Regions from separate parts of the Pseudomonas sp. Marseille-Q1929 genome, predicted to be linked through region 2. Evidence: predicted binding sites of a transcription regulator. Region 2 holds the regulator's gene; the other holds the start of a gene.
What was found. The regulator sigma-54, encoded in region 2, starts transcription at its own class of promoters, with help from an activator protein. The targets are predictions, from matches to a motif close to ANTGGCATNNANNTTGCTNT.
Positions count from the first base shown of each region.

Region 1: the regulator sigma-54 is predicted to act here: its motif matches at 3,179-3,198, upstream of J1G37_RS11085 (CmpA/NrtA family ABC transporter substrate-binding protein).

Region 1 is NZ_JAFLWU010000007.1:86,508-101,973, reverse strand. It holds gene J1G37_RS11110 (quinone-dependent dihydroorotate dehydrogenase) at 1-819, opposite strand, end outside; gene J1G37_RS11105 (transglycosylase SLT domain-containing protein) at 905-1,366, opposite strand; gene J1G37_RS11100 (winged helix-turn-helix domain-containing protein) at 1,359-1,745, opposite strand; gene J1G37_RS11095 (FliM/FliN family flagellar motor switch protein) at 1,911-2,126, opposite strand; gene J1G37_RS11090 (secretin N-terminal domain-containing protein) at 2,142-3,053, opposite strand; gene J1G37_RS11085 (CmpA/NrtA family ABC transporter substrate-binding protein) at 3,324-4,550, shown strand; gene J1G37_RS11080 (ANTAR domain-containing protein) at 4,564-5,139, shown strand; gene J1G37_RS11075 (nitrate/nitrite transporter) at 5,351-6,562, shown strand; gene J1G37_RS11070 (bifunctional protein-serine/threonine kinase/phosphatase) at 6,562-8,232, shown strand; gene nirB (nitrite reductase large subunit NirB) at 8,466-10,919, shown strand; gene nirD (nitrite reductase small subunit NirD) at 10,916-11,233, shown strand; gene J1G37_RS11055 (nitrate reductase) at 11,233-13,941, shown strand; gene cobA (uroporphyrinogen-III C-methyltransferase) at 13,952-14,695, shown strand; gene J1G37_RS11045 (OmpA family protein) at 14,756-15,466, opposite strand, start outside.
Region 2 is NZ_JAFLWU010000001.1:513,709-529,174, reverse strand. It holds gene J1G37_RS02430 (ZIP family metal transporter) at 1-693, shown strand, start outside; gene J1G37_RS02425 (HPr family phosphocarrier protein) at 731-1,003, opposite strand; gene rapZ (RNase adapter RapZ) at 1,020-1,877, opposite strand; gene ptsN (PTS IIA-like nitrogen regulatory protein PtsN) at 1,880-2,344, opposite strand; gene raiA (ribosome-associated translation inhibitor RaiA) at 2,357-2,662, opposite strand; gene J1G37_RS02405 (RNA polymerase factor sigma-54) at 2,738-4,231, opposite strand; gene lptB (LPS export ABC transporter ATP-binding protein) at 4,418-5,143, opposite strand; gene lptA (lipopolysaccharide transport periplasmic protein LptA) at 5,143-5,676, opposite strand; gene lptC (LPS export ABC transporter periplasmic protein LptC) at 5,663-6,235, opposite strand; gene J1G37_RS02385 (HAD family hydrolase) at 6,244-6,768, opposite strand; gene J1G37_RS02380 (KpsF/GutQ family sugar-phosphate isomerase) at 6,769-7,743, opposite strand; gene J1G37_RS02375 (ATP-binding cassette domain-containing protein) at 8,042-8,851, shown strand; gene mlaE (lipid asymmetry maintenance ABC transporter permease subunit MlaE) at 8,851-9,648, shown strand; gene mlaD (outer membrane lipid asymmetry maintenance protein MlaD) at 9,648-10,115, shown strand; gene J1G37_RS02360 (ABC transporter substrate-binding protein) at 10,127-10,777, shown strand; gene J1G37_RS02355 (STAS domain-containing protein) at 10,774-11,079, shown strand; gene J1G37_RS02350 (BolA family protein) at 11,194-11,433, shown strand; gene murA (UDP-N-acetylglucosamine 1-carboxyvinyltransferase) at 11,457-12,722, shown strand; gene hisG (ATP phosphoribosyltransferase) at 12,863-13,498, shown strand; gene hisD (histidinol dehydrogenase) at 13,627-14,943, shown strand; gene hisC (histidinol-phosphate transaminase) at 14,947-15,466, shown strand, end outside.

The sequences.
Region 1 (15,466 bases), on a different contig from region 2:
CTGCTCACGCACCGGCGCGCCCGACAGGCCGCCCGCTTCGTCGCCATGGGCCAGGCCTTCGACGCCAACACGGCTGAGGGTGGTATTGGTCGCGATCACTGCATCCATGCCCGAGTCCACCAGGGCCTGGGCCACCAGCACGGTCTCTTCGTCGCTCATGTCCGGGGCAATCTTGATCGCCAACGGCACACGCTTGCCATGGCGCACGGCCAGGTCTTCCTGGCGCTGGCGCAAGGCTTCGAGCAATTGCTTGAGTGAGTCACCGAACTGCAGGCTGCGCAGGCCCGGGGTGTTGGGCGAGCTGACATTGACGGTGACGTAACTGGCGTGGGCGTAGACCTTGTCCAGGCAGATCAGGTAGTCATCCACCGCACGTTCCACCGGCGTATCGAAGTTCTTGCCGATATTGATCCCAAGGATGCCCTTGTACTTCGCCGCCTGAACCCGCGACAGCAAGTGATCCGCGCCCAGGTTGTTGAAGCCCATGCGGTTGATGATCGCTTCGGCTTCCGGCAGGCGGAAGATACGCGGCTTGGGGTTGCCAGGCTGTGGGCGCGGGGTCACGGTGCCGATCTCGACAAAACCGAAACCCAGCTGCGCAAAGCCATCGATGGCCGCACCGTTCTTGTCCAGGCCAGCCGCCAGCCCGACCGGGTTGGGGAAGTCGAGCCCCATCACCGATACCGGCATTTTTGCCGGTGCCTTGCATACCAGGCCATTGAGCCCCAGGCGGCCACCGGCACCGATCAGGTCCAGGGACAGATCGTGGGAAGTTTCCGGGGAAAGTTTGAACAACAGCTGGCGGGCCAGGGTATACATGGGCGGGCTAGACTCGGATGGCGGCGAAAGGTGGCGACGATTATAGCCGGGGTGGCGGGCTGCATGCGAGGCGTGCCGCCAATCGTCATGGGCGATTGGCAACCAGCTCTTCGTAGCGCGCCCAGATCTTCTGCGCGTATTGCATGCGCAAGGCCTCACGCTTGGGGCCTGCCCCCCCACCGACGTTATAGGAGCCGACGGCAGTCCAGTTGTAACCAAAGCGCTGGATGAACTCGGTAAGAATCGACGCTGCCACCTCCACCGAGAGACAGGGCTCGCTCAACAACCGCTCTTCCGTGATGCCCAGCTTCAGCAGACGGGGCAGATGAATGCTGTTGATCTGCATCAAGCCGATATCCCGCGTGCCATTACGGTTAGCGGTGTTGATGGTCTGCGCGCGGTAACCCGACTCGACAGCAGCGATGGCCTGCAGCAGCTCCGGCTCAAGGTCATAACGGCTGGCCACTTCGTCCCAGCAGTAGGCCAATGCAGGGCTGCTACCCATCAACAGGCTCAAAAGCAGGCCTTTCCCCCAGGCTTTAAACATTGTTGACCTGACCACAAGCCGCACACACATGAGCTACCGGCCTCGCATCAGCACTTCCCACCTGCACCGGACAAGTAAACCGATACCCCCTGCCATAGATCGTCTTGATAAACACCTTGTCGGCCTTCAAGTACTTGCGTAACGAGTAAATGCAACGCGTCAGCGACTCTTCGGCCACCTCGCCCCTGGGCCATGCGAGTTCCAGCAAGCGGTCCTTGGTCATCAGCGTGCCACCCGACCCCAGCAGCAATCGCAGCACCTGGCCCTCCTTGGGTGGCAACTGAACGTCTGTCCCGCCCCCCGTCAACCGGCCATCGCCATGTAAGGTCCAGTGGGCAAAAACGAGGGACGTCGCTGACCCGTCAATCACGACCGCCATACGCACCTCTGTATCCAACGACTGACATTGAATTCCTTATTTCCTGTACGGGCTCACCCGCCAACGTCACGACTATAAAAAACAGTCCTACACCTCGCCCTAGGGAAAAACCCATTCATCCGGCGTTTTTCGCAGCTACTCAGTAGGACAATTCTTTATCTGGCCCTACCGGGCGACCCAATCGTGATAAACCTCATGCAACTCGACCCCCAACCGATCCTCCAATTGCACCAACTCTCCCAACGCCATCAACTGACCATTGACCCGCACCTCCACACAGCGAATGACGTCAGGTGTCAGCGGCAACACCTTCCCTACTGCAAACGCCGCCAGACGCTTGCGACTGATCAGTTGCTCTTGCAGAAGTATTTCCAGGTGCATGGACAAGCGCCCTATTCATGGAGAAATTTCGCGACCCCGTTGCATGAACGCGCGCTGCACACGCTCATGCTGCTCCGCCGTCAAGGGTGATGGCCCTGGAGGGGCGGCCAGGGTCTTGAGTTCGTTGTGATCGGCGCCTACCTGCCACAACGAAACCTCATCCGGCCGGGTGAGCACATCCAGCTCCGCGACCCACTGCTTGATGAGACTCACCTGATCGGGCTTGCCCTGGATCAGCAGGCTGTTGGTGTCTGGATAGGCAACAAACGTAAGGCTGCCGTCAGCCAGTTGAGTTTTGTGCTCGCTGGACAACCGGGCTTCGATCATTGAAGCCATCCCGGGCACGGAAATCATGTCCGTACCCACGCCGTAATAACGATCGGCCACATCAACATTGAACACCTGCACCACGCCAACGGAGGGCAGCGCCACACGCGGTTGGGCAGGCGGCCGATCCATCAGTTGCGCCAGGCGCAGCACTTGATCGACATAGCTTGGCGGCCCCGTGACGGAGAACAGGCGCTCCCCGCTTTTACGCAAGGGATAGCCGGACTCATCCAGCCCCGTACGACGCATCAGCCCCCGCAGCCTGTCGACGGAAATGTGCCGTAGCACAACGGCCGAGTTCCTCACCTCATCGGCTTCGTAGAGATAGAGGACTTGCCCATCCCGATGCCAGATCAGGCCCTCCTGCAGGGCCAGTACCTCCAGGACCTGTTGCGGTGCGTCAAAATCAAACAGCCCACTGACGTGCAGGCGAGCGACTTTGCGGCTGAGGACAACCGACAAGCCCAATGGCACCGAGAGCGCGGTGAAAAACCGCTGCAGGTTCTCCTCCTGCGCCCGGTAGGGCTCGCCCCTCGCCGCACAGGTGCCCAGCGATAACGCAGCGCATAACAACCAGCTGCACAGCCGGTGGCGGGTCATCCTTGCAGGGAAAGCACTATTCACCTTGGTTTTTCTCGGCGGCCTGGCGTGACAAAGCGGCCATACTGAGAGTCAGCCAATTTTCAATCTTGACGGAAAACTGACGGCACGCGTCCACCCCTGGCCATGGCATGTGCATTGCTACACACACTCATCAGAGCGCGCGCCAACGAAGGCACGGGCCTACGGACAAAGGCGTCGTTACCCTGCAATGGTCTCTAGCGCCATCCGAGGGAACGACGTTTTTTTTGAGAGAAAAGGCAGGCATTGATGAACGAACCGGCAGATAACCGCCAGAGAAAAGACCCACTGGCCTGGGTCAACGGCAGTGACGCGCCGGAAAAAAGCAGTCTCGACCTGGGCTTCATGGCCCTGAGTGATTGCGCCTCGCTGGTAGTTGCCGCCACCCAGGGCTTTGCCCAACCCTACGGCCTGACCCTCAACCTCAAGCGCCAGGCGTCATGGGCCACCCTGCGCGACAAACTGGTCAGCGGCGAACTGGACGCCGCCCACAGCCTGTACGGGCTGATCTATGCCGTGCACCTGGGCATCGGCGGCGTAGCGCCCACCGACATGGCAGTGCTGATGGGGCTCAACCAGAACGGCCAGAGCATCAACCTGTCCCACGGCCTGCAACAGCAGGGCGTGGTCACTCCTGATGCACTGGATCGCCATGTGCACCAAAGCCGCACAAAATTGACCTTCGCCCAGACATTTCCCACCGGCACCCATGCCATGTGGCTGTATTACTGGCTGGCGAGCCAAGGCATCCACCCGTTGCAGGACGTCAACAGCGTGGTGGTACCGCCGCCGCAAATGGTCGCGCACCTGCAAGCCGGGCGTATCGATGGTTTTTGTGTCGGCGAACCCTGGTGTGCCAGCGCGGTGAAACAAAACCAGGGCTTTACCCTGGCCACCACCCAGGCGATCTGGCCCGACCACCCGGAGAAAGTCCTCGGCTGCACCCAGGCGTTTGTCGACCAATACCCCAACACCGCCCGCGTGCTGGTGATGGCCATCCTCGAAGCCAGCCGCTTTATCGAGCAGAGCCAGGAAAACCGCCGCTCCACCGCACAACTGCTGAGCGCCCGCGACTACCTCGACGCGCCCCTCGACTGCATCGAGCCGCGCCTGCTGGGCAGCTATGACGATGGCCTCGGCAACCAATGGCAAGACCCCCATGCCCTGCGGTTTTTCGCCGGTGGCGCGGTGAACCTGCCGTACCTCTCGGACGGCATGTGGTTTATGACCCAGTTCCGCCGCTGGGGCCTGCTGCGCGAAGACCCGGACTACCTGGGGGTTGCCCGCCAGGTGCAGCAATTGACGCTATACCGCGAGGCCGCCAGCGCCGTCGGCGTTCCCCCGATCGCCCAGGACATGCGCAGCAGCCAACTGATCGACGGCAAGATCTGGGATGGCCGCGACCCCGCCGCCTATGCGCGCAGCTTCCGTCTGCACGCGATGAACGATCCCACCAGCCGCCAGGCCTTGCGCTGACAGGAAGACCGATATGTTGCGAATCCTGTTGATCAATGACACCCCGCGCAAAGTCGGGCGGCTCAAGGCGGCGCTGATCGAGGCCGGTTTCGAGGTGATCGATGAGTCCGGCCTGACCATCGACCTGCCTGCGCGCGTCGAAACGGTGCGCCCGGACGTGATCCTGATCGATACCGAGTCACCCGGGCGCGACGTGATGGAGCAAGTGGTGCTGGTCAGCCGTGACCAGCCCCGGCCCATCGTGATGTTTACCGACGAGCATGACCCGAATGTAATGCGCCAGGCCATCAAGTCCGGCGTCAGCGCCTACATCGTCGAAGGCATCCAGGCCCAGCGCCTGCAACCTATCCTCGATGTGGCCATGGCGCGCTTCGAGAGCGACCAGTCCTTGCGCGCGCAGTTGCAGGCCCGTGACCAGCAGTTGGCCGAGCGCAAGCGCATCGAACTGGCCAAGGGCATGCTGATGAAAATGAAGGCCTGCAATGAGGAAGAGGCCTACACCCTGATGCGCCGCCAGGCCATGAGTCGCCAGCAGAAACTGATCCAGGTGGCGGAGCAGATTATCGCCATGAGCGAGTTGCTCGGCTGATCTGGCTCAGCTCTTGCTAAAGGATCCCTACAGGTAACCAACGGCGGTTGCCCCTCCACGACAAAGACGTCGCACATCCGGTTTGCCTCTCGCAAACCCGGTGGCGGCGTTTTTGCGTTTTGGCCCCAGAGCATGGGGCCGGTGGGGCGGCCTTCGCCGGCAGCTCCATCACCAGGCCTTCTTATAAGACTCCCAACCGTTGAGGTGCGTGATGAAATCAAGCTTCTGGAAATCCGGGCACACCCCGACCCTGTTTGCCGCGTTCCTGTATTTCGATTTGAGCTTCATGGTCTGGTATTTGTTGGGCCCGCTGGCGATCCAGATTGCCGCCGACCTGCACCTGACCACGCAACAACGCGGCCTGATGGTCGCGACACCGATCCTCGCCGGCGCGGTGCTGCGCTTTTTGATGGGCATGCTCGCCGACAAGCTGTCGCCCAAGACCGCCGGGCTGATCGGCCAGGTAATCGTGATCGTCGCGTTGTTCGGCGCCTGGAAACTCGGGATTCACAGCTACGAACAAGCCCTGCTGCTGGGTGTGTTCCTCGGCATGGCCGGCGCGTCGTTTGCGGTCGCCTTGCCACTGGCGTCCCAGTGGTATCCCGCTGAACACCAGGGCAAAGCCATGGGCATCGCCGGTGCGGGTAACTCCGGCACCGTGTTTGCGGCGTTGCTGGCGCCGGTACTGGCAGCCGCGTTTGGCTGGAGCAATGTATTCGGTTTTGCCCTGATTCCCTTGATCCTGACCCTGATCGTCTTCGCCTGGCTGGCGCGCAACGCCCCGGAACGGCCCAAAGCCAAAGCCATGGCCGACTACTTCAAGGCCCTGGGCGACCGCGACAGTTGGTGGTTCATGTTCTTCTACAGCGTGACCTTCGGCGGCTTTATCGGCCTGGCCAGCGCCCTGCCCGGCTATTTCAACGACCAGTACGGCCTGAGCGCGGTGACGGCCGGCTACTACACCGCCGCCTGTGTGTTCGGCGGCAGCCTGATGCGCCCATTGGGCGGCGCCCTGGCCGATCGTTTCGGCGGGATTCGCACCCTGCTCGGCATGTACGGCGTGGCGGCGGTCTGCATTGCCGCAGTAGGCTTCAACCTGCCGAGTTCCTACGCGGCCCTGGCGCTTTTCGTCTGCACCATGCTCGGCCTCGGCGCAGGCAATGGCGCCGTGTTCCAATTGGTGCCGCAACGTTTCCGTCGTGAGATAGGTGTGATGACCGGCTTGATTGGCATGGCCGGTGGTATCGGCGGCTTTGCCCTCGCAGCGGGAATGGGCGCGATCAAACAGAGCACCGGCAGCTATCAATTGGCCCTGTGGCTGTTCGCCAGCCTCGGCGTGCTGGCCTGGTTCGGCCTGCACGGCGTCAAACGTCGCTGGCGCACCACCTGGGGCTCGGCCGCCGTGACGGCCGCGCGCGTCTGATGAGCCTGCGACTGAGCATCGCCCAGGCCAGCGCCATCGGCCCGCGCCCGGAAAACCAGGACGCACTGCGAGTGGTCACGCCCGTGGCCGAACTGGCCGCGAGCAAAGGCTACCTGTGCGCGCTGGCCGACGGCGTGAGCCAATGCGCCGACGGTGGCCTGGCCGCCCGTTCGACCTTGCAGGCGCTGGCCCTCGACTACTACGCCACGCCGCAAACCTGGGGCGTGGCCCAGGCGCTGGAACGCTTGCTGCTCGCGCAGAATCGCTGGCTGCAAGCCAATGGCGGCGGCCAGCCACTGCTGACCACCCTCAGCGCCCTGGTGTTTCGCGGCCAGCGTTTCACCCTGGCGCATGTTGGCGATTGCCGGGTGTATCGCTGGCTGGACGGTGAGTTGCAACGTATCAGCGAAGAGCATGTGTGGGAGCAACCGGGCATGCAGCATGTGCTCAAGCGCGCCCTCGGCCTGGATCAACACCTGGTGCTGGATTTCCGCGACGGCGAACTGCGTGAGGGCGAGTGCTTCCTGCTGGTCAGCGACGGTGTGTGGGCCACCTTGGGCGACCACAGCATCAGCACGATCCTGCGCGAGCAAAGTGACCTCGACGTGGCGGTCAATACCCTGGTGAATGCCGCGCACCTGGCCGGCAGCCAGGACAACGCCAGCGCCTTGCTGGTGCGTATCGACACCCTCGGCGCCGCGACCCTCGGCGATGCGCTGGTACAGTTGCAGCAGTGGCCGCTGCCGCCGCCGTTAAAAGCCGGGCAATCCTTTGAAGGCTGGCAGGTCGAAGGCGTGCTGGCACATAGCCGACAGTCATTGCTGTACCGGGTACGTGACGCCCATCAGCAGCCATGGTTGTTGAAAACCCTGCCCCTCAACCGCGACGACGACAGCGATGCCGGGCAGGCCTTGCTGTCGGAGGAATGGTTCCTGCGCCGCGTAGCCGGGCGTGCGTTTCCTGAGGTCCACGCCGCCAGCGCGCGTCAGCATTTGTACTATGTGATGCGTGAATATCCGGGGCGAACCCTTGCGCAACTGTTCCAGCAGCAAGGTCCATTGCCCCTGGCGCAATGGTTGTCCATCGCCGAGCGGTTGGTGCGGGCGGTGGGCATGCTGCATCGGCGGCAGATCCTGCATCGCGATATAAAACCGGAGAATCTGCTGCTCGGCGACGACGGCGAATTGCGCGTGCTGGATTTCGGCCTGGCCTACTGCCCGGGGCTCTCGGAAGATCGCGCCCACTTGCTGCCCGGCACCCCGAGCTTTATCGCCCCCGAGGCGTTCGGCGGTGAATCCCCTACGGCTCAACAGGATTTATACAGCGTTGGTGTGACGCTGTATTACCTACTGACCGGGCATTTCCCCTACGGCGAGATCGAAGCCTTTCAACGGCCGCGCTTCACCCAGGCCGTCAGCGCCAGCCGCTACCGTCCCGACCTGCCTGAGTGGCTCCCCCTCAGCCTGGAACGCGCGGTGGCCGCCCAACCCGCGCAACGTTATGAAACGGCCGAGGAGTGGCTACGGGCCCTGGAGCAGGCCGACCGCCGCGAATTGAGCGTACGCCCAAGGCCGCTGCTGGAGCGCGAACCGCTCAAGGTCTGGCAAACCCTGGCGGCCGTGTCGTTGCTGCTCAATCTGGTGCTGCTGTACTGGCTGCTGCACCACTAGAGGGCGAAAAGCTCTGCTGCATCGAGCGCAAGGCCAATAAATCCGGGCATCTGCCAACTTGGCACAACCGCTGCATTAGCCCTTTCAACACCACACATATAGCCGCCCCTTCAACGACGAAGGGCTGTGCTTCCCGAGAGAACGGGACCAGGACAAAGGCGTCCTCGCTAGCTAACTAGCGGGGGCGCCTTTTTTGTTTGCGCGTGATTTGTCGAGCCATTGCGGAGAACGACATGAAAAAACTCAAATTAGTGATGATCGGCAACGGCATGGCCGGGGTTCGCACCCTTGAAGAATTGCTCAAGCTGAGCAGCGACCTGTACGACATCACCGTGTTCGGCGCCGAGCCCTACACCAACTACAACCGTATCCTGCTGTCGCCGGTGCTGGCCGGTGAACAAACCTTCGAAGAGATCGTGCTCAACGACCTCAGTTGGTACCTGGACAACAACATCAAGCTGCTGCTCAACCGCAAAGTGGTGCAGATCGACCGCGTCAAACGCATCGTCATCGCCGAAGACGGCAGCGAAGCCGAATACGATCGCCTGCTGATCGCCACCGGCTCCACGCCGTTTATCCTGCCGATCCCCGGCAACACCTTGCAGGGCGTGATCGGCTACCGCGACATCGCCGACACCCAGGTCATGATCGACACCGCCAAGACCCACACGCATGCGGTGGTGATCGGCGGTGGCCTGCTCGGCCTGGAGGCCGCCAACGGCCTGATGTTGCGCGGCATGCACGTGACCGTGGTGCATATCGGCGAGTGGCTGCTGGAGCGGCAACTGGACAAGACCAGCGGCCAATTGCTGCAAACCGAACTGGAAAGCCGTGGCCTGGTGTTTCGCCTGTGTGAACAAACCCAGGCGCTGCATGACGCTGGCAATGGCCGCGTCGGCTCGGTGCAATTCAAGAACGGCGACATCATCCCCGCCGACCTGGTGGTGATGGCTGCCGGCATTCGGCCCAACACCGAACTCGCGGAAAAATCCGGCATCCCGTGCAACCGTGGGATTCTGGTCAACGACACCCTGCAAACCTACGACCCGCGCATCTATGCGATCGGCGAATGCGCCAGCCATCGCGGGATCGCCTACGGCTTGGTGGCGCCGCTGTTCGAACAGGCCAAGGTCTGCGCCAATCACCTGGCCCAGCTGGGTTTTGCCACTTACAAGGGCTCGGTGACCTCGACCAAGTTGAAAGTCACCGGGATCGACCTGTTCTCCGCCGGCGATTTCATGGGCGGCGAAGGCACCGAGACCATCACCCTCTCCGACCCGATTGGTGGTGTGTACAAGAAGCTGGTGATCAAGGACGACATCCTGGTCGGCGCCTGCCTGTACGGCGACACCGCCGACGGTGGTTGGTATTTCCGCCAGATTCGTGAGAACCACGCCATTGGTGAGATCCGCGACCACCTGATGTTCGGCGAAAACGCCTTGGGTGACGTAGGCCACCAAGGCCAGGACAAGGCCATGAGCATGGCCGACAACGCCGAGGTCTGCGGCTGCAATGGCGTGTGCAAGGGCACCATCGTCAAGGCGATCCAGGAACAGGGACTGTTCAGCGTCGATGAGGTGAAAAAACACACCAAGGCCGCCAGCTCCTGCGGCTCCTGCGCCGGCTTGGTGGAACAGATCCTGATCAACACCGTCGGCGGCGCGGCTGACGTCAAACCGAAGAGCGAAAAAGCCATCTGCGGTTGCAGCGACCTCAACCACGGGCAAATCCGCCAGGCCATTCGCGACCAACACCTGCTGACCATCGCCGGCACCATGAGCTACCTGAACTGGCGCACGCCCAACGGCTGCGCCACTTGCCGCCCAGCGCTGAACTACTACCTGATTTCCACCTGGCCCGGCGAAGCCAAGGACGACCCGCAATCGCGCCTGATCAACGAACGGGCCCACGCCAATATTCAAAAAGACGGCACCTACTCCGTAGTCCCACGGATGTGGGGCGGCGTGACCAATCCCTCGGAGCTGCGCCGCATCGCCGACGTGGCCGACAAGTACAACGTACCGATGGTCAAGGTCACCGGCGGTCAGCGCATCGACTTGCTGGGGATCAAGAAACAGGACTTGCCGGGGGTGTGGAAAGACCTCGACATGCCGTCCGGCCACGCCTACGGCAAATCCATCCGCACCGTCAAAACCTGCGTGGGCAGCGAGTTCTGCCGTTTCGGCACGCAGAATTCCACGCAGTTGGGCATCGAGCTTGAACATGACCTGTTCAATATGTGGTCGCCGCACAAGGTCAAGCTGGCAGTGTCCGGTTGCCCACGCAATTGCTCGGAAGCCGGGATCAAGGACGTGGGAATCATCGGCGTCGACTCCGGTTGGGAGATGTACATCGGCGGCAACGGCGGGATCAAGACCGAAGTCGCGGAGTTCTTCGTCAAGCTGAAAACCGCCGAAGAAGTACGCGAATACAACGGCGCCTTCCTACAGCTGTACCGCGAAGAAGCCTTCTACCTTGAGCGCACTGTGCACTACCTGCAACGGGTCGGCATGGAGCACATCAAGAGAGCCGTGCTGGAAGACCCCGCCCGCCGCCAGGCCCTCAACGAACGCCTGCAATTCTCCCTGTCGTTCGAACAAGACCCGTGGAAAGAGCGCCTGGAACAGCCGCTGCTGAAAAAGGAATTTGATGTCATCCCCGTCCAACAACTGGAGGTGCCGGCATGAACTGGCTGAATATCTGCGCCCTCGACGAGATCAACGTGCTGGGCTCGCGCATCATCCAGGGCCCCAAGGGCGACATCGCGATTTTTCGTACCAGTGATGACGAAGTCTTCGCCCTCGACGACCGCTGCCCACACAAGGGCGGCCCGTTGTCCCAAGGCTTGATCTACGGCAAGCGGGTGGCCTGCCCGCTGCACAACTGGCAGATCGACCTGGCGTCCGGCGAAGCCCAGGCGCCGGACATCGGTTGCGCCCACCATCACCCGGCCCGCGTGGAAAACGGCCGGGTGCTGCTGGCCCTGCGGGACGCCGTGTGATGAACCGCCAGACCACCGCGTCCACCTGCTGCTATTGCGGCGTGGGTTGCGGCGTGCTGATCGAGCATGACGGTGCGCAGATCCTCGGGGTGACGGGCGACCCGAACCACCCGGCCAACTTCGGCAAGTTGTGCAGCAAGGGCTCCAGCCTGCACCTGACCGGCGACCTGTCCGCCCGCGCCTTGTACCCGGAGTTGCGCCTGGGCAAAGGCATGGCCCGGGCGCGCACTGACTGGGACACAGCCCTGGATCACGCGGCAAACGTGTTCGCCGACACCATCGCCAAACACGGGCCGGACAGCGTGGCCTTCTACATCTCCGGGCAGCTGCTGACCGAGGACTACTACAGCTTCAACAAGCTCGCCCGGGCCTTGGTGGGCACCAACAATATCGACAGCAACTCACGGCTATGCATGTCCTCGGCGGTGGTCGGCTACAAACGCAGCCTGGGCGCGGATGCGCCACCGTGCAGCTATGAAGACCTGGAAAGCAGTGACTGCGTGATGATCGTCGGCAGCAATATGGCCTACGCCCATCCGGTACTGTTCCGACGTTTGGAGGAAGCCAAAGCACGCCGCCCGCAGATGAAAATCGTGGTGATTGATCCACGACGTACAGACACCTGCGATTTGGCTGACCTGCACCTGGCGATTCTGCCTGGCACGGATGTGGCGTTGTTCCATGGGATTTTGCATCTATTGCTGTGGGAAGACTGGATCGACCGCAGGTTTATCCAGGCCCACACCGAGGGTTTGGCCGAGCTGAAACGCCTGGTACATGACTACACGCCGCAGATGGTCACACAGCTGTGCGGGATCAGCGTCGAGCAACTGCGCTTGTGCGCAGAGTGGGTGGGCACCTCCAGCAGTTTCCTGTCGCTGTGGTGCATGGGCCTTAACCAGTCCACCGCCGGCAGCGCAAAAAACAGCGCGCTGATCAACCTGCACCTGGCCACCGGGACTATTGGACGGCCGGGTTGTGGCCCGTTTTCCCTGACGGGTCAGCCGAATGCCATGGGTGGGCGCGAAACGGGCAGTTTGTCGAACCTGCTGCCGGGGCATCGTGAGGCGGCGAACCCTGAGCATCGCGCAGAGGTCGCGGCATATTGGGGTGTGGCGTCTTTGCCCGCCAGCGTTGGGCTGAGCGCTGTCGAACTGTTCGAGCAGATGCAGGCGGGCAAGATCAAGGCGGTGTGGATTGCCTGCACCAACCCGGCACAATCGCTGCCGGACCAGAACGCCGTGCGCGCGGCCCTGGCGACCTGCCCTTTTGTGGTGTTGCAGGAAGCCTTTCACACCACTGAAACGGCGGCCTATGCCGACCTGTTGCTGCCCGCCGCCAGTTGGGGGGAGAAAGAAGGCACGGTGACCAACTCCGAACGGCGTATTTCCCACGTCCGCCGCGCGATCGTCCCACCGGGGGAAGCGCGGCCGGATTGGGCAATTACCGTGGATTTCGCACAACGCCTGGAGCGTCGTTTGCGCCCGGGGCAGGACAGCCTGTTTGCCTTCGAACAGCCAGCGCAGATTTTTGATGAATACAAACTGCTGACCCACGGGCGCGATCTCGACTTGTCGGGCATCAGCCACGCCTTGCTCGACAGCATCGGCCCACAGCAATGGCCGTTTCCTACAGGTGCACAAGCCGGCACACCACGCTTATATACCGACGGCCACTTCCCCACCGCCAACGGGCGCGCGCAGTTCGTCGCCGACCCTTACCGCGCGGCCAAGGAACAGCGTGACGCGCGCTTCCCCCTGACCCTGATCACCGGCCGCTTGCGTGACCAGTGGCATGGCATGAGCCGCACCGGCACCGCCGCGCAGTTATTCGGACACGTCAGCGAGGCATTGTTGAGCCTGCATCCAGACGAAATGCGCCGTCATCGCGTGAAAGACGGTGATCTAGTCAACCTGAAAAGCCGTCGTGGCCAAGTCATCGTTGCGGTCAGCGCTGACGACAGCGTACGCCCTGGCCAGGCGTTTCTGCCGATGCATTGGGGTGATCGTTTTCTCAAAGGCGGCGTGAACGCCCTCACCCAGCCGGCGTTCGACCCGCTGTCGAAACAGCCGGAACTCAAGCATAGCGGTGTGCGCCTGGAGGCCGTTAGCCTGCCGTGGCAGTTGTTCGCCTTGATTGAGGGCGATGTGCAGCAACACTTTGCAGCGTTGCGCCCGCTGTGCGAGGAATTTGCCTACGTCAGCCTGAGCCTGGCCGGACGCGAGCGCCCGGCCCTGCTGCTGCGTGCGGCACATGGCGAAGCGCCCGACTTGCAACTGCTGACGCGTATCGACCAATTGCTTGGCCTCAACGACGGCCCGGTGATGGCCTATGACGACCCGCGCCGTTCCATTGGCAAGCGCGTGAAAATCGAAAAAGGCCGGATCACGGCGCTGCGCCTGGCCGGGGAAACCCTGGCGCGTCACTGGCTGCAAAGTCTGTGGCTGGAGGGGCGAACCGACGATCAACTGCGGCGCTGGCTGTTGGCGCCACTCAGCGCACCGCCGGGGGGCGCGGCGGCCAGCAGCAAGGTGTTGTGTAACTGCAAGAACGTCAGCGAGAACGCCGTGTGCGCTGGCATTGCCCATGGCCTGGACCTGGATGGGCTCAAGCGGGAGCTGGGTTGCGGCACGCAATGCGGCTCCTGTGTACCGGAAATCAAGCGTCTATTGGCCAGCAATCCGCAGCCAATCGCAATCAGTGTGTGAGGGGAAGAACATGAGCGCAAAAGTCTGGCTGGTGGGTGCAGGGCCCGGCGACCCGGAGTTGCTGACCCTCAAGGCGGTAAGGGCGATGAATGAAGCCGATGTGGTGCTGATTGATGATCTGGTCAACCCAGTGGTGCTGGAACACTGTGCCGCTGCACGGGTGATTACTGTCGGAAAGCGCGGCGGTTGTCGCTCGACGCCACAGGATTTTATCCACCGCCTGATGCTGCGCTATGCGCGCCAGGGCAAGTGCGTGGTGCGGCTCAAGGGCGGCGACCCGTGCATTTTCGGCCGGGGTGGCGAAGAGGCGATGTGGTTGCGTGAGCGTGGGGTCGAGGTGGAGTTGGTCAACGGCATCACCGCCGGCCTGGCAGGTGCGACGAATTGCTCGGTGCCCCTCACATTGCGTGGTGTCAGCCGGGGCGTGACGCTGGTGACGGCGCATACCCAGGACGACAGCAGCCTTAACTGGCGGGCGTTGGCGGAGGGTGGGACGACGTTGGTGGTGTATATGGGCGTGGCGAAGCTGGAAGAGATTCGCCAGCAATTGCTGGAAGGTGGCATGGCCGCGGATATGCCGGTAGCGATGATCGAAAACGCCTCGTTGCCCCAGCAGCGCGAGTGTCGCAGTACGCTGTCACGGATGCATGAAGACGCCCAGGCCTTTGCCTTGAAAAGCCCAGCCATCCTGGTGATCGGCAAGGTTGCGGCCTGCGGGCAGGCCGCCGATGTAGCGGTAGCGGCCAGCGCCTGAGGCAAATCGCAGGCGAAAAAAAGCCCGGCCTAAGCCGGGCTTTTTTCTACCACTCAGTAATTACTGAGCTTGGGCTTCAACCGACGCTTCTACGCGACGGTTAACAGCACGACCAGCTTCAGTTGCGTTGTCAGCAACTGGGCGGGATTCGCCGTAACCTACGGAAGTTACGCGGTTAGCAGCAACGCCGTCTTTAACCAGGACTTGCTTAACAGCGTCAGCACGACGCTGGGACAGCTTCTGGTTGTAAGCGTCTGGACCTACGGAGTCAGTGTGACCAGCAACTTCTACGTTGGTAGCTGGGTACTGCTTCATGAAGTCGGCCAGGTTTTTCACGTCGCCGTAGCTGTTAGGCTTAACAACGGCCTTGTCGAAGTCGAACTTAACGTCCAGCTCAACACGAACAACCTGAGCAACTGGAGCTTCTGGCTCTGGAGTTGGTTCTGGAGCTGGTGCTGGGGTAGGAGCTGGAGCAGCTGCGCCAGCGTTACCGCCGAAGTTTACGCCCAGGCCGACCAGTGCGGAGTAATCCCACTTGCCGTTGTCCAGACCGTAGTCAGCTTCAACACCGGCACGAGCGTACAGGTTGTTGGTGAAGTAGTACTTCACGCCAGTACCGACGGTAGCGAAAGTAGTCTGATCGCGACCGCTGTGGCCGTCAGCTTTGACGTTGCCACGGCTCTGGTGACCGAAACCACCTTCAACGTATGGACGCAGGCTGTCTACGCCAGCTTGACCGAAGTGATACTGGGCAACCAGGCTGCCGGTATC
Region 2 (15,466 bases):
ATTCGACGAATGCCGGTAGCGCTGAGCGACACATTGCTGGGGTTTGGTGCCGGGGTGATGCTGGCGGCGACAGCCTTTTCGCTGATCGTGCCGGGGATCGCTGCTGCTGAAAGCCTGGGGCTCACGCCCTGGGGCGCCAGTGGGTTGATCAGCTTCGGCATCATGCTGGGCGCGTTCGGGCTGTATCTGGTTGATCGCAAGGTCTCCGGGGCGAGCCCGGAAATGTTGGTGGGAACACCGGATCACCCGGTGATACCGCCGCGTATCTGGCTGTTCGTGTTTGCCATCATTGCCCATAACATTCCGGAAGGCATGGCGGTGGGGGTTTCGGCAGGCGGCGGTATGCCGGATGCAGATAGCCTGGCCATGGGCATCGCCTTGCAGGATGTGCCCGAAGGCCTGGTGATTGCCTTGGTATTGGCCGGGGCAGGGATGTCGCGGGTCAAGGCGTTCCTGATCGGTGCGGCTTCAGGTTTGGTCGAACCGGTATTTGCCGTGCTGTGTGCCTGGTTGGTGAGTTTGGCAGAGGTGCTGTTGCCGCTCGGTCTGGCGTTGGCGGCCGGGGCGATGTTGCTGGTGGTGACGCACGAAGTGATCCCCGAATCGCGGCGCAACGGTCACGAAAAGCTTGCCAGCCTGGGGTTGTGTATCGGTTTTTGCTTGATGATGGTGATGGATACCGCATTGGGCTGAAGTCGTTGCGACTTCACGCCCGCCTCAAAGGGTGAGTTTACTCACCCTCATCAAAGAAGTTGTTGATCAGCGCCACCAAGGCGTCCATCGCTTCCTGCTCTTGCTCGCCCTCTGTCTTGAGGTGAATCCTGGTGCCCTTGCCGGCGGCCAGCATCATCATGGCCATGATGCTTTTGCCATCGACCATGGATTCCGGGGTGCGCCCCGCACGGATTTGGCAAGGGAACTGCCCGGCAACGCCGACGAACTTCGCGGAAGCCCGGGCATGCAAGCCCAGCTTGTTGATGATTTCAATTTCCAGAGCGGGCATCGCGGGGGTGATCCTTTCAGCTAAGGTCGCGGTGGCGAACCTGGACGTTCTTGAGGGTTTGTTGCAGCACCTGGCCCAGGCGTTCGGTCAGGTAGACCGAGCGGTGGTGGCCGCCGGTGCAGCCAATGGCGATGGTGACATAGGCCCGGTTGCTTGCAGCAAAGCGCGGCAGCCATTTGAGCAGGTAGCTGGAGATATCCTGGAACATTTCTTCGACATCCGGCTGCGCTGCCAGGTAATCGGCCACGGGCTGGTCTAGCCCGGACTGCTCACGCAGCTCGGGTTTCCAATAGGGATTCGGCAGGCAGCGCACATCGAACACCAGGTCGGCATCCACCGGCATGCCACGCTTGAAGCCAAACGACTCGACCAGGAACGCAGTACCAGGCTCCGGCTGGTTCAGCAGGCGCAGCTTGATGGCGTCGCGCAGCTGGTACAGGTTGAGGCTGGTGGTGTTTATTTTCAGGTCGGCGAGGTCGATGATCGGCCCCAGTAATTTGGTTTCGTCCTCGATGGCTTCGGCCAGGGAACGATGCGGGCTGCTGAGGGGATGGCGTCGACGGGTTTCGGAAAAGCGCTTGAGCAGCGTCTCTTCGTCGGCGTCCAGGTACAGCACATCACAATGAATGTGCTTGGCGCGAACTTCCTCAAGCAGTTGCGGGAACCGCTCAAGGTGGCTGGGCAGGTTGCGGGCATCGATCGAAACGGCCACCAGGGGTTGCGCCAGTTCGGTGTGGATCAGCGCCCGCTCCGCCAACTCCGGCAGCAAGCCGGCGGGCAGGTTGTCGATGCAATAGAAGCCGTTGTCCTCAAGAACGTTGAGGGCGGTGCTTTTACCCGAGCCGGAGCGGCCGCTGACGATGATCAAACGCATGATTACTGCCCGTTCTGTTCATCCAGGACAACCTGGTACAGCGCCTCGTTGCTGCTGGCGCTGCGCAGTTTGTCGCGTACTTCCTTGCGGTCGAGCATGCTGGCGATCTGACGGAGCAGTTCCAGGTGAGCATCGGTGGCGGCTTGCGGGACCAGCAGAACGAACAGCAGGTCAACCGGTGCGCCGTCGATGGCGTCGAAATCGATGGGAGCGTCCAGGTGCAGCAGGGCGCTGACAGGTGCCTCACAGCTTTTGAGGCGGCAATGGGGAATGGCGATGCCGTTGCCAAAACCGGTGGAACCGAGTTTTTCACGGGCAATCAGAGCCTCGTACACATCTTGCATCTCCAGGTCAGGCACTTCGCGGCTGATCAGGTTGGCAATTTGTTCGAGGGCTTTCTTTTTACTGCCGCCCGGCGCGTTCACGAGGGAACGGCCGGGGGTCAGGATGGTTTCAAGTCGAATCATGGGTGGGGAGTGTTAGCGGCCAGTGCCCTGGAGAAGGCTCTGCTGCTTTTCCTTATGCTTTTTGATTTGGCGATCCAGCTTGTCGGTCAGGTCGTCAATGGCGGCATACATATCTGAATGCTCGGCATTGGCGACTACTTCCCCGCCGGGTATACGCAAGGTGGCTTCGATTTTCTGCTTCAGCTTTTCGACAGTCATGATGACTTGCACGTTGGTGATCTTGTCGAAATGCCCCTCAATTCTTTTGAGTTTTTCGCCGATATAGGCGCGCAGCGGTTCGGTCACTTCCAGTTGGTGTCCACTGATGTTGACTTGCATACAGCTTCTCCTTCGTTGCCAGTGCATAAAGCGGTGGGCAGGAATACCCACCACTGGAACGCTGTGGCCCGCCCGTCACATCAAACGCTTACGCTCGCTGGAAGGCGCGATCCCGAGGGACTCGCGGTACTTGGCGACGGTTCGACGGGCGACCTGAATGCCTTGTGCCTCCAGTAAACCAGCGATCTTACTGTCACTCAATGGCTTTTTCTGATTTTCCGCGGCAACCAGTTTTTTGATGATCGCGCGGATCGCCGTGGACGAGCATTCGCCGCCTTCGGAGGTGCTGACGTGGCTGGAGAAAAAGTATTTCAGCTCATAAATACCCCGTGGGGTATGCATGAATTTTTGCGTGGTCACCCGTGAAATCGTCGACTCGTGCATGCCGACCGCCTCGGCGATGTCGTGCAGCACCAACGGTTTCATCGCTTCGTCGCCGTATTCCAGGAAGCCGCGCTGGTGCTCGACGATCTGGGTCGCGACCTTCATCAGGGTTTCGTTGCGGCTCTGCAGGCTCTTGATGAACCAGCGGGCCTCCTGCAACTGGTTGCGCATGAAGGTGTTGTCGGCGCTGGTGTCGGCACGGCGCACAAAGCCCGCGTATTGCGGGTTGACCCGCAGGCGTGGCACCGATTCCTGATTCAGCTCCACCAACCAGCGCTCGTTGTCCTTGCGCACGATCACGTCAGGGACCACATATTCGGCTTCGCTGGACTCGATCTGCGAGCCTGGGCGCGGGTTGAGGCTCTGCACCAGTTCGATGACCTGGCGCAGGTCGTCTTCCTTGAGCTTCATGCGGCGCATCAGCTGGCTGTAGTCACGGCTGCCCAGCAGGTCGATGTAATCCGTGACCAGGCGTTGGGCTTCAGCGAGCCAAGGGGTCTTGGCGGGCAGTTGGCGCAATTGCAGCAGCAGGCATTCGCTGAGGGTGCGGGCGCCGATACCGGCGGGCTCGAACTGTTGGATGCGGTGCAGGACGGCTTCGATCTCGTCCAGTTCGATGTCCAGCTCCGGGTCGAACGCTTCGAGGATCTCCTCTAGCGTCTCGTCCAGGTAGCCCTGGTTGTTGATGCAGTCGATCAGGGTCACGGCGATCAGGCGATCGGTGTCCGACATCGGCGCGAGGTTCAGTTGCCACAGCAGATGGCTCTGCAGGCTCTCGCCAGCGGAGGTGCGGGTGGTGAAGTCCCACTCGTCGTCATCGTTGCTGGGCAGGCTGCTGGCGCTGGTCTGGTAGACGTCTTCCCAGGCGGTGTCCACGGGAAGCTCGTTGGGAATGCGTTCGTTCCATTCGCCTTCTTCCAGGTTATCCACCGTTGGGGCGGTTTCCTGGTAGGAAGGTTCTTGCACGTCGGAGTTGGGTTTTTGCTCGATGTTGTCGGCCAGCGGGTCTGCGTTATCGAAGTCGTCGCCTTCTTCCTGGCGTTCGAGCATCGGATTGGACTCCAGGGCCTCCTGGATTTCCTGTTGCAGGTCCAGGGTCGACAATTGGAGCAGGCGGATGGCCTGTTGCAGCTGCGGTGTCATCGTCAGCTGCTGGCCCATTCTCAGGACTAGCGATGGTTTCATGGCAGGGGCTTAACACCTTATTCGCCGGCGCAATGCGCCATCCACGACAGGGCGCGTGAGCGCCAAACATAAGCAAATTATATGCCTGATATCGCGGGCTTTGCCTAGAGCGCGGTAACAATAAAAATCCGGAGGTTCCTATTGACTCCCGCGCACCTTGGCAAACAGGCCGTGACACCACGGTGTTTACAGGCGGAACTCGTGACCCAGGTACACTTCCTTCACCAGTTCGTTGGCCAGGATAGTGGCTGAATCGCCTTCGGCGATCAGTTGGCCATCGTTGACGATATACGCGGTCTCGCAGATATCGAGGGTTTCACGCACGTTGTGGTCGGTGATCAGTACGCCGATGCCCTTCGCCTTGAGGTGATGGATGATCTGCTTGATATCGCCGACCGAGATCGGGTCGACACCAGCAAACGGTTCATCCAGCAAGATGAACTTCGGCGCGGTAGCCAGGGCACGGGCGATTTCCACACGACGACGCTCACCACCCGACAAGCTCATGCCGAGGTTGTCGCGGATGTGGTTGATGTGGAACTCCTGCAGCAGGCTTTCCAGCTCCTTGCGACGGCCGTCACGGTCGAGTTCCTTGCGGGTCTCGAGAATCGCCATGATGTTGTCGGCTACCGACAGTTTGCGGAAGATCGACGCCTCCTGCGGAAGATAGCCGATACCGGCGCGTGCACGACCGTGCATGGGCTGGTGGCTCACATCCAGGTCGTCGATCAGCACGCGACCCTGATCCGCCTGGACCAGGCCGACGATCATATAGAAGCAGGTCGTCTTGCCGGCGCCGTTGGGGCCGAGCAAGCCGACGATCTGGCCGCTGTCGATCGACAGGCTGACGTCACGCACGACCTGCCGGCTTTTATAGGCCTTGGCCAGATGCTGGGCTTTCAGGGTTGCCATTACTCGGCCTTCTTCTTCGGCTGGATAACCATGTCGATACGCGGACGTGGTGCGGTCACCTTGGAGCCATTGGCGCGGCCGGCGTTGGCGATCTGCTTCACGGTGTCGTAGGTGATTTTCTCGCCTTCCGTGGAGTTGCCGTCCGGGCTGAGCACCTTGGCTTGGTCGATCAGGACAATGCGGTTCTGCTGGGCGTGGTACTGGATGGTCTTGCCGTAGCCCTTCATCGGGCCGGTGTCGGTAGGCGACTGCTTCTGTTCGAAGTAAGCCAGGTTGCCCACCGAGGTCACCACATCAATGTCGCCATTGGGGGTACGGGTCAGGGTCACCGTGTTGCCGGTGATCTTCATCGAGCCTTGGGTGATGATTACGCCGCCGGTGTAGGTGGCGACGCCTTGCTTGTCGTCCAGTTGCGCATCGTCAGCCGAAATGTGGATCGGTTGCTGGCTATCGTTCGGCAGAGCCCAGGCGCTCACGCTTCCCAGTGCTGCGCCCAGACTGAGCAAAATAGGGAGAGTTTTAACGAGCCTCATACTGTCCTCTTACGTTCGATAGCAGGTGTATCCTGCTTTCTTTCAAATACGCTTTCATTCCCTTGCCAGTCGATACCCCGCCAGCGCCGTCGATTCTAACGTCTTGCTCGGTCTGCGCATATTGCTTCTGCGGGAATACGGTCATGCGACTGCTGGTAATCACGGTGTCACGGTTTTTATCATCGGTGCGCGCAACGCGTACCGAATCGATCAGTTCCACTTCGGTGCCGTCCGGGTTGACCTCGCCACGCTTGCTGGTGACGTGCCACGGAAACTCGGTGCCGCGGTAGATGTTCATGTCCGGGTTGGTCAGCAGGGTCACTTCGGAGGTCTTCAAATGCTCGACCTTGTCCGAGGTGATCTCGTACTGCACCTTGCCATCCGGCAGGTACTGGATGCTGTAGGCATTGGTGGCGTAATAGTCGATAGCGCCTTGATCAACCTGCGCGACAGGCTGGTCGAGAAAGCGCTCCGGGCTGATATTCCAGTAGCCCACCGCCAGGAACAGCGCGGCGATGACCCCGAATAACAGGAAGTTGCGAATCTTTTTACTCAGCATAAAACGCTCTATAGGTAGGCGGCGTGGGCCGCTTCAAGGCTGCCTTGGGCACGCAGGATCAGCTCGCAGAACTCGCGGGCGGCACCTTCACCGCCGCGGGCGGTGGTGATGCCGTGGGCGTGCTCGCGAACAAACGCCGCCGCATTAGCGACGGCCATGCCCAGGCCGACCCGGCGGATCACCGGCAGGTCAGGCAAGTCGTCGCCCAAGTAGGCGACCTGCTCATAGCTTAGGTTGAGTTGGCCAAGAAGCTCGTCCAGAACCACCAGTTTATCCTCGCGGCCCTGATACAGGTGAGGAATCCCCAGGTTTTGTGCACGGCGTTCCACAACGGGGGTTTTTCTGCCGCTGATAATTGCCGTTTGCACGCCCGCCGCCATCAGCATCTTGATGCCTTGGCCGTCGAGAGTGTTGAAGGTCTTGAATTCGCTGCCATCTTCGAGGAAGTACAGGCGGCCGTCAGTCAGCACGCCGTCCACGTCGAAAATCGCCAATTTGATGTGTTTGCCGCGTTGCAGCAAGTCGCTGGTCATTTACATCACTCCCGCACGCAGCAAGTCGTGCATGTTCAGGGCGCCGATTGGGCAGTCGTTGCTATCAACGACCACCAGCGCACCGATCTTGTGGTCTTCCATGATTTTCAAGGCTTCGGCCGCCAGCATCTCGGGGCGGGCCGTCTTGCCGTGGGGGGTCATCACGGCGTCGATGGTGGCCGTGTGGATGTCGATGGTGCGGTCCAGGGTGCGGCGCAGGTCGCCGTCGGTGAAGACGCCGGCGAGTTTGCCGTCGGTTTCCAGGATCACGGTCATGCCCAGGCCCTTGCGGGTCATTTCCATCAACGCGTCTTTCAGCAGCGTGCCGCGTTGGACGTGGGGCAATTCATCGCCCGAATGCATGACGTTTTCCACTTTCAGCAGCAGGCGACGGCCGAGGGCGCCGCCAGGGTGGGAAAACGCGAAGTCTTCTGCGGTAAAGCCGCGGGCTTCCAGCAACGCCACGGCCAGGGCGTCGCCCATGACCAGTGCGGCGGTGGTGGACGAGGTCGGCGCCAGGTTCAGCGGGCAGGCTTCGTGGGCCACGTGAACATTGAGGTTCACTTCGGCAGCCTTGGCCAGCGTCGAATCTGGGTTGCCGGTGAGGCTGATCATCTTGATGCCCAGGCGCTTGATCAGCGGCAACAGGGTCACGATCTCGTTGGTGGTGCCCGAGTTGGACAATGCCAGGATGATGTCATCCTTGGTGATCATGCCCATGTCGCCGTGGCTGGCTTCGGCGGGGTGCACGAAAAAGGCGGTAGTCCCGGTGCTGGCCAGGGTGGCGGCAATCTTGTTGCCGACATGGCCGGATTTGCCCATGCCGACCACGACAACGCGGCCCTTGCTGGCCAGAATCATCTCGCAAGCGCGTACGAAATCCGCGTCGATATGGGCCAGCAAGCCTTCTACGGCTTCAAGCTCAAGGCGGATGGTGCGTTGTGCGGATTGAATAAGGTCGCTGGATTGGCTCATGTCTGAAATCGTATAGCCTGACGAAAAGTCGGCGATTATAGCGGCAATGCGCAATTCCCTCACGTAAGTTCGTCAGGGTTTATTCGCAATGCCCGTGAGATTCATCTAAAGCAACGCTTTTTCCCTGTCCTGTGTCTGAACAAGCACGGTTCCGGCCTTGGGCGCGTTGTACCAGCAGTGATATAGTTCGCCGCCAGTTCGGTCCGCCCAGCCCATGTGGCTAACTATTGCACGAGCGTTGCAAACGTTTGGCGCAAACATGGTGTCTGAGTGAAAGGCTGCATCCCAAGGAGTTTAGATGAGTGCCGATAACGCCTACGCGGTCGAGCTGAAGGGCCTTACCTTCAAGCGCGGGACGCGCAGCATCTTCAATAACGTCGATATCCGCATTCCGCGCGGCAAGGTCACGGGCATCATGGGGCCTTCCGGTTGCGGCAAGACCACCTTGCTGCGCCTGATGGGCATGCAATTGCGCCCGACTGCCGGTGAAGTTTGGGTCAACGGCCAGAACCTGCCGACGTTGTCGCGCAGCGATCTGTTCGATGCGCGCAAGCACATGGGTGTGCTGTTCCAGAGCGGTGCGCTGTTCACCGATCTCGATGTTTTCGAAAACGTAGCCTTCCCGCTGCGGGTGCATACCCAGCTGTCCGATGAAATGATTCGTGACATCGTGTTGCTGAAACTACAGGCCGTCGGGCTGCGTGGTGCCATCGACCTGATGCCTGACGAGCTGTCCGGCGGTATGAAGCGCCGTGTGGCCCTGGCCCGTGCCATTGCCCTCGACCCGCAGATCCTCATGTACGACGAGCCTTTCGTGGGCCAGGATCCGATCGCCATGGGCGTGCTGGTGCGCCTGATCCGCCTGCTCAACGATGCGCTGGGCATTACCAGTATCGTGGTTTCCCACGACCTGGCAGAAACCGCGAGCATTGCCGACTACCTTTATGTGGTTGGCGATGGCCAGGTGCTGGGGCAGGGCACGCCTGAAGAGCTGATGAACGCCGATAACCCGCGCATTCGCCAATTCATGACGGGCGACCCCGATGGCCCGGTGCCTTTCCATTTTCCGGCAGCGGACTACCGCTCAGATCTTCTGGGGAAGCGTTGATGCGCAAGACTTCACTTATCGAGAAGGTCCGCCTTTTCGGTCGCTCCGGCATCGACATCATCGAAGTGCTCGGCCGTTCGACGATTTTCCTCTTCCACGCCTTGCTGGGCCGTGGCGGCATTGGTGGCGGTTTTGGCCTGCTGCTCAAGCAACTGCACGCAGTGGGCGTGATGTCCCTGGTGATCATCGTGGTCTCCGGGGTCTTTATCGGCATGGTGCTGGCGCTGCAGGGCTTCAATATCCTTTCCAGCTACGGTTCGGAGCAGGCGGTCGGGCAGATGGTGGCCCTGACGCTGCTGCGTGAACTGGGGCCGGTGGTCACCGCCTTGCTGTTTGCCGGGCGCGCAGGTTCTGCGCTGACCGCCGAGATCGGCAACATGAAGTCCACCGAGCAACTGTCCAGCCTGGAAATGATCGGCGTGGACCCGCTCAAGTACATTGTTGCGCCGCGCCTGTGGGCCGGCTTCATTTCCCTGCCACTGCTGGCGATGATCTTCAGCGTGGTCGGTATCTGGGGCGGTTCTTGGGTGGCGGTGGACTGGCTGGGGGTCTACGACGGCTCTTATTGGGCCAACATGCAAAACAGCGTGACCTTCAGCGGTGACGTGCTCAATGGCATCATAAAGAGCATTGTCTTCGCCTTTGTAGTGACCTGGATCGCCGTATTCCAAGGCTACGACTGTGAGCCCACCTCAGAAGGGATCAGTCGCGCCACCACCAAGACCGTTGTGTACGCCTCGCTGGCGGTACTGGGCCTTGACTTCATTTTGACCGCCTTGATGTTTGGAGATTTCTGATGCAAAACCGCACTGTGGAAATCGGTGTCGGCCTTTTCTTGCTGGCTGGCATCCTGGCTTTACTGTTGCTGGCCCTGCGAGTCAGCGGCCTTTCGGCCAGCCCCACCGCCGATACTTATAAACTTTACGCGTACTTCGACAATATCGCCGGTTTGACTGTCAGAGCTAAAGTGACCATGGCCGGTGTAACCATCGGCAAGGTCACGGCAATCGATCTGGATCGCGACAGCTTCACCGGTCGAGTGACGATGCAGTTGGACAAGAAGGTAGATAATCTGCCGACTGACTCCACGGCATCTATCCTCACTGCGGGTCTGCTGGGCGAGAAGTACATCGGTGTCAGCGTGGGTGGGGAGACAGCCCTGCTCAAGGATGGCTCGACCATCCACGACACGCAGTCGTCGCTGGTGCTTGAGGACCTGATCGGTAAATTCCTGCTCAATACGGTCAATAAAGACGCCAAATGAGGAATCTGTTCATGATCTCTACCTTGCGACGTGGCCTGCTGGTACTGCTTGCAGCGCTGCCGCTGATGGCCAACGCGGCAGGTTCTGCGCACGAACTGGTGCAGGACACGACCAACAAGATGTTGGCTGACCTGACGGCCAACAAAGAACAGTACAAGCAAGACCCGACCAAGTTCTACGATGCGCTGAACACTATTGTCGGCCCGGTGGTCGATGCCGAAGGCATTTCCCGCAGCATCATGACGGTCAAGTATTCGCGCAAGGCCACGCCTGCACAGATGCAGACCTTCCAGGAAAACTTCAAGAAAGGCCTGTTCCAGTTCTATGGCAACGCTTTGCTGGAGTACAACAACCAGGGTATTACCGTGGCGCCGCCAGGTGATGAGTCGGGCGATCGCACCAGCGTCAACATGACCGTCAAGGGCACCAACGGTGCGGTCTACCCTGTGCAGTACACCCTGGAGAAGATCAACGGCGAGTGGAAACTGCGCAACGTGATCATCAATGGCATCAACATCGGCAAGCTGTTCCGTGACCAGTTCGCCGACGCCATGCAGCGCAATGGCAACGACCTGGACAAGACCATCAATGGTTGGGCCGGTGAAGTCGCCAAGGCCAAGGAAGAAACCGACAAGCAAGCTGCCGGGAAGCCTGCGCAATGACCGAATCGGCCGTTCGTCTCGGCGATGCCGGCGAGTTGTTCATCAGTGGCGTGTTGGACTATCGCTCCGGGCCGGGCCTGCGCAAGCAGGGCCAGGCGCTGATCAATGGCAGCAGCGCGCCTGCGCTGGTGGTGGATTGCTCGCAAGTGACCAAATCCAGCAGCGTGGGTTTGTCCCTGCTGCTGTGCTTCATGCGTGACGCCGAGGCGGCCAATAAAACGGTCAGCATCCGTGCCATGCCCGAAGACATGCGCGAAATCGCCGAAGTTTCCGGTCTGACCGAGCTGTTGGCACATCCTTAATACACATTATTAGAGAAGCCCCCCGTCAGAGTCCTGCTATGCGGGGTTCGCAGGCGCGGGGCTTTTTTGTATGATGTGCGACCCGTGCGCACTGGGCGCCGATAGAGGTTGAGCATGCAGGCCCTAGAAGTTAAGAGCTTTCTTGAAGGAAAGCTGCCGGAAACGACCGTAGAAGTTGAAGGCGAAGGCTGCAACTTCCAGCTGAACGTGATTAGCGATGAACTGGCGGCACTGAGCCCAGTCAAGCGTCAGCAGCAGATCTATGCCCATTTGAACCCGTGGATCACCGATGGCAGCATCCATGCGGTCACTATGAAATTTTTCAGCCGCGCGGCCTGGGCCGAGCGCACCTGAGCCCCCAAGGCGTCGAGATTCTTATGGATAAATTGATTATTACCGGTGGTGCCCGCCTTGATGGCGAGATCCGCATCTCCGGCGCGAAAAACTCCGCCTTGCCGATCCTGGCAGCGACCCTGCTGTGTGATGGCCCGGTCACCGTGGCCAACCTGCCGCACTTGCACGACATTACCACCATGATCGAGCTGTTCGGTCGCATGGGCATCGAGCCGGTGATCGACGAGAAGCTCTCGGTCGAAATCGACCCGCGCACCATCAAGACCCTCATCGCCCCGTACGAACTGGTGAAAACCATGCGTGCGTCGATCCTGGTACTGGGCCCGATGGTTGCCCGTTTCGGCGAAGCCGAAGTCGCACTGCCTGGCGGTTGCGCCATTGGCTCGCGTCCGGTTGACCTGCACATCCGTGGTCTTGAAGCCATGGGCGCAGTGATCGACGTCGAAGGCGGCTACATCAAGGCCAAGGCGCCGGAAGGCGGCCTGCGTGGCGCCAACTTCTTCTTTGATACCGTCAGCGTGACCGGTACCGAGAACATCATGATGGCCGCTGCTCTGGCCAAGGGCCGCAGCGTCCTGCAGAACGCCGCGCGCGAGCCGGAAGTGGTCGACCTGGCCAACTTCCTGAACGCCATGGGCGCCAAGGTTTCCGGCGCTGGCACCGACACCATCACCATTGATGGTGTCGAGCGTCTGCACACGGCGACCTACAAGGTCATGCCCGACCGTATCGAGACCGGCACCTACCTGGTTGCCGCTGCCGTCACCGGTGGCCGCGTCAAGGTCAAGGACACTGATCCGACCATCCTGGAAGCCGTCCTGGAAAAACTGCGTGAAGCTGGCGCAGACATCACCACCGGCGAAGACTGGATCGAGCTGAACATGCACGGCAAGCGGCCAAAAGCCGTCAACGTGCGTACCGCTCCGTACCCAGCGTTCCCGACCGACATGCAAGCGCAGTTCATCTCCCTGAACGCGATTGCCGAAGGCACCGGCGCGGTGATCGAGACCATCTTCGAAAACCGCTTCATGCACGTGTACGAACTGCATCGCATGGGCGCGAAGATCCAGGTCGAGGGCAACACGGCCATCGTCACCGGTATCGACAAGCTCAAGGGCGCGCCAGTCATGGCCACCGACCTGCGTGCGTCGGCCAGCCTGGTGATTTCGGCACTGTGCGCCGACGGCGACACGCTGATCGACCGCATCTACCACATCGACCGTGGCTACGAGTGCATCGAAGAAAAACTGCAGATGCTCGGCGCGAAAATCCGCCGCGTACCGGGCTAGTCCGGGGCTGCAATGCTGGTGAGGGAGCTTGCTCTCTCACCACAGGATTTGTTTCAAATCGAGGCTGTCATGGCCTCGATCTGTGTCCGGCGCCGTTTGCGACCGGACCGCAATAGCCTGATGAAGGACTGACGTTTCCCATGTTGACCATCGCACTGTCCAAGGGCCGCATCCTTGACGACACTTTGCCGCTTCTGGCTGAAGCGGGCATCGTGCCGACCGAGAATCCGGACAAGAGCCGCAAGCTGATCATCCCCACGACCCAGGACGACGTTCGCCTGTTGATCGTGCGGGCTACCGACGTGCCGACCTACGTTGAACATGGCGCGGCCGACCTCGGTGTCGCCGGTAAAGACGTGCTGATGGAATACGGCGGCCAGGGCCTGTACGAGCCCCTGGACCTGCGTATCGCCCTGTGCAAGCTGATGACCGCCGGCCGTGTCGGTGACGTCGAGCCCAAGGGCCGCCTGCGTGTGGCCACCAAGTTCGTCAACGTCGCCAAGCGCTACTACGCCGAGCAAGGCCGCCAGGTCGATATCATCAAGCTCTATGGCTCGATGGAGCTGGCGCCGCTGATCGGCCTGGCCGACAAGATCATCGACGTGGTCGACACCGGCAACACCCTGCGTGCCAACGGTCTTGAGCCGCAAGACTTCATTGCCGACATCAGCTCCCGCCTGATCGTCAACAAGGCCTCGATGAAGATGCAGCACGCCCGTATCCAGGCGTTGATCGACACCCTGCGCACGGCAGTGGAGTCGCGACACCGCGGTTGACTTACCTGCGTAGCCGCAAGGCTGCGCCCGTCTATCCGCCTCATAGCCAGAATTCTCAGGTGCCCAAGCGGAAACGACTGCTAGTTTAGGGCGCCTGAGTTTTTGCCAATTCTATTGAGGCCCTCGCTATGACCACGTCCACTGCAATTGCCCGACTCAACGCTGCCGACCCGGATTTTGCCCATCATCTGGATCATCTGCTGAGCTGGGAAAGCGTGTCCGACGAGTCGGTCAACGGGCGAGTACTCGACATCATCAAGGCCGTGCGTGAGCGCGGTGATGCGGCGCTGGTGGATTTCACCCGCCAGTTCGACGGCCTGGACGTCGCGTCCATGGCCGACCTGATCCTGCCCCGCGAACGCCTGGAGTTGGCCCTGACGCGCATCACTGCGCCACAGCGCGAAGCGCTGGAAGTGGCGGCGACGCGGGTGCGCAGCTACCACGAAAAGCAGAAGCAGGATTCCTGGAGCTACACCGAGGCCGACGGCACTGTGCTGGGCCAGAAGGTCACGCCGCTGGACCGTGCCGGCCTGTACGTGCCGGGCGGCAAGGCGTCGTACCCGTCATCGGTACTGATGAACGCGATTCCGGCGAAAGTGGCGGGCGTGACCGAAGTGGTCATGGTCGTGCCGACCCCGCGCGGTGAAATCAACGAGCTGGTGCTGGCCGCTGCGTGCATCGCCGGTGTCGACCGCGTGTTCACCATCGGCGGCGCACAGGCCGTTGCCGCCCTGGCCTACGGCACCGAAAGCGTGCCGAAAGTGGACAAGGTGGTCGGCCCCGGCAACATCTACGTCGCCACCGCCAAGCGCCATGTGTTTGGCCAGGTCGGTATCGACATGATCGCCGGCCCCTCGGAAATCCTCGTGGTGTGTGATGGCCAGACCGACCCGGACTGGATCGCCATGGACCTGTTCTCCCAGGCCGAGCACGACGAAGACGCCCAGGCGATCCTGGTCAGCCCGGACGCCGAGTTCCTCGACAAGGTCGCCGCGAGCATCGACAAGCTGCTGCCGACCATGGACCGCGCCGAGATCATCGAGAAGTCGATCAACGGCCGTGGCGCGTTGATCCTGGTGCGTGACATGGAGCAGGCCATTGAAGTGGCCAACCGCATCGCGCCGGAGCACTTGGAGCTGTCGGTAGCCGACCCACAAGCCTGGCTGCCATCGATTCGTCATGCCGGTGCGATCTTCATGGGGCGCCACACCAGCGAAGCCCTGGGCGACTACTGCGCAGGCCCCAACCACGTGCTGCCGACCTCTGGCACCGCACGCTTTTCGTCGCCGCTGGGGGTGTATGACTTCCAGAAACGTTCGTCGATCATCTTCTGCTCGCCACAAGGCGCGTCCGAGCTGGGCAAGACTGCCTCGGTGCTGGCCCGTGGCGAATCGCTGAGCGCACACGCACGTAGCGCCGAATACCGCATCGTCAAGGGAGAGTGAGGCATGAGCAAATTCTGGAGCCCTTTCGTCAAGGACCTCGTGCCTTACGTGCCGGGTGAACAACCGAAGCTGACCAAGCTGGTCAAACTCAACACCAATGAAAACCCCTACGGCCCATCGCCCAAGGCGTTGGCCGCGATGCAGGCCGAGTTGAACGACAACCTGCGCCTGTACCCGGACCCCAACAGCGACCTGCTCAAGCAGGCCGTGGCCAAGTATTACGGGGTGGATGCGGGCAAGGTGTTCCTCGGCAACGGTTCCGACGAAGTCCTCGCGCACATCTTTCACGGGCTGTTCCAGCACGATTTGCCGCTGCTGTTCCCGGACATCAGCTACAGCTTCTATCCGGTGTACTGCGGCCTGTATGGCATCCAGTCCGACCCGGTGCCGCTGGACGAGCAGTTCCAGATCCGCGTGGCGGACTACGCCAAGCCGAACGGCGGGATCATCTTCCCCAACCCTAACGCGCCGACCGGCTGCGTGCTGGCGCTGGATGCGGTGGAGCAGATCCTCAAGGCCAGCC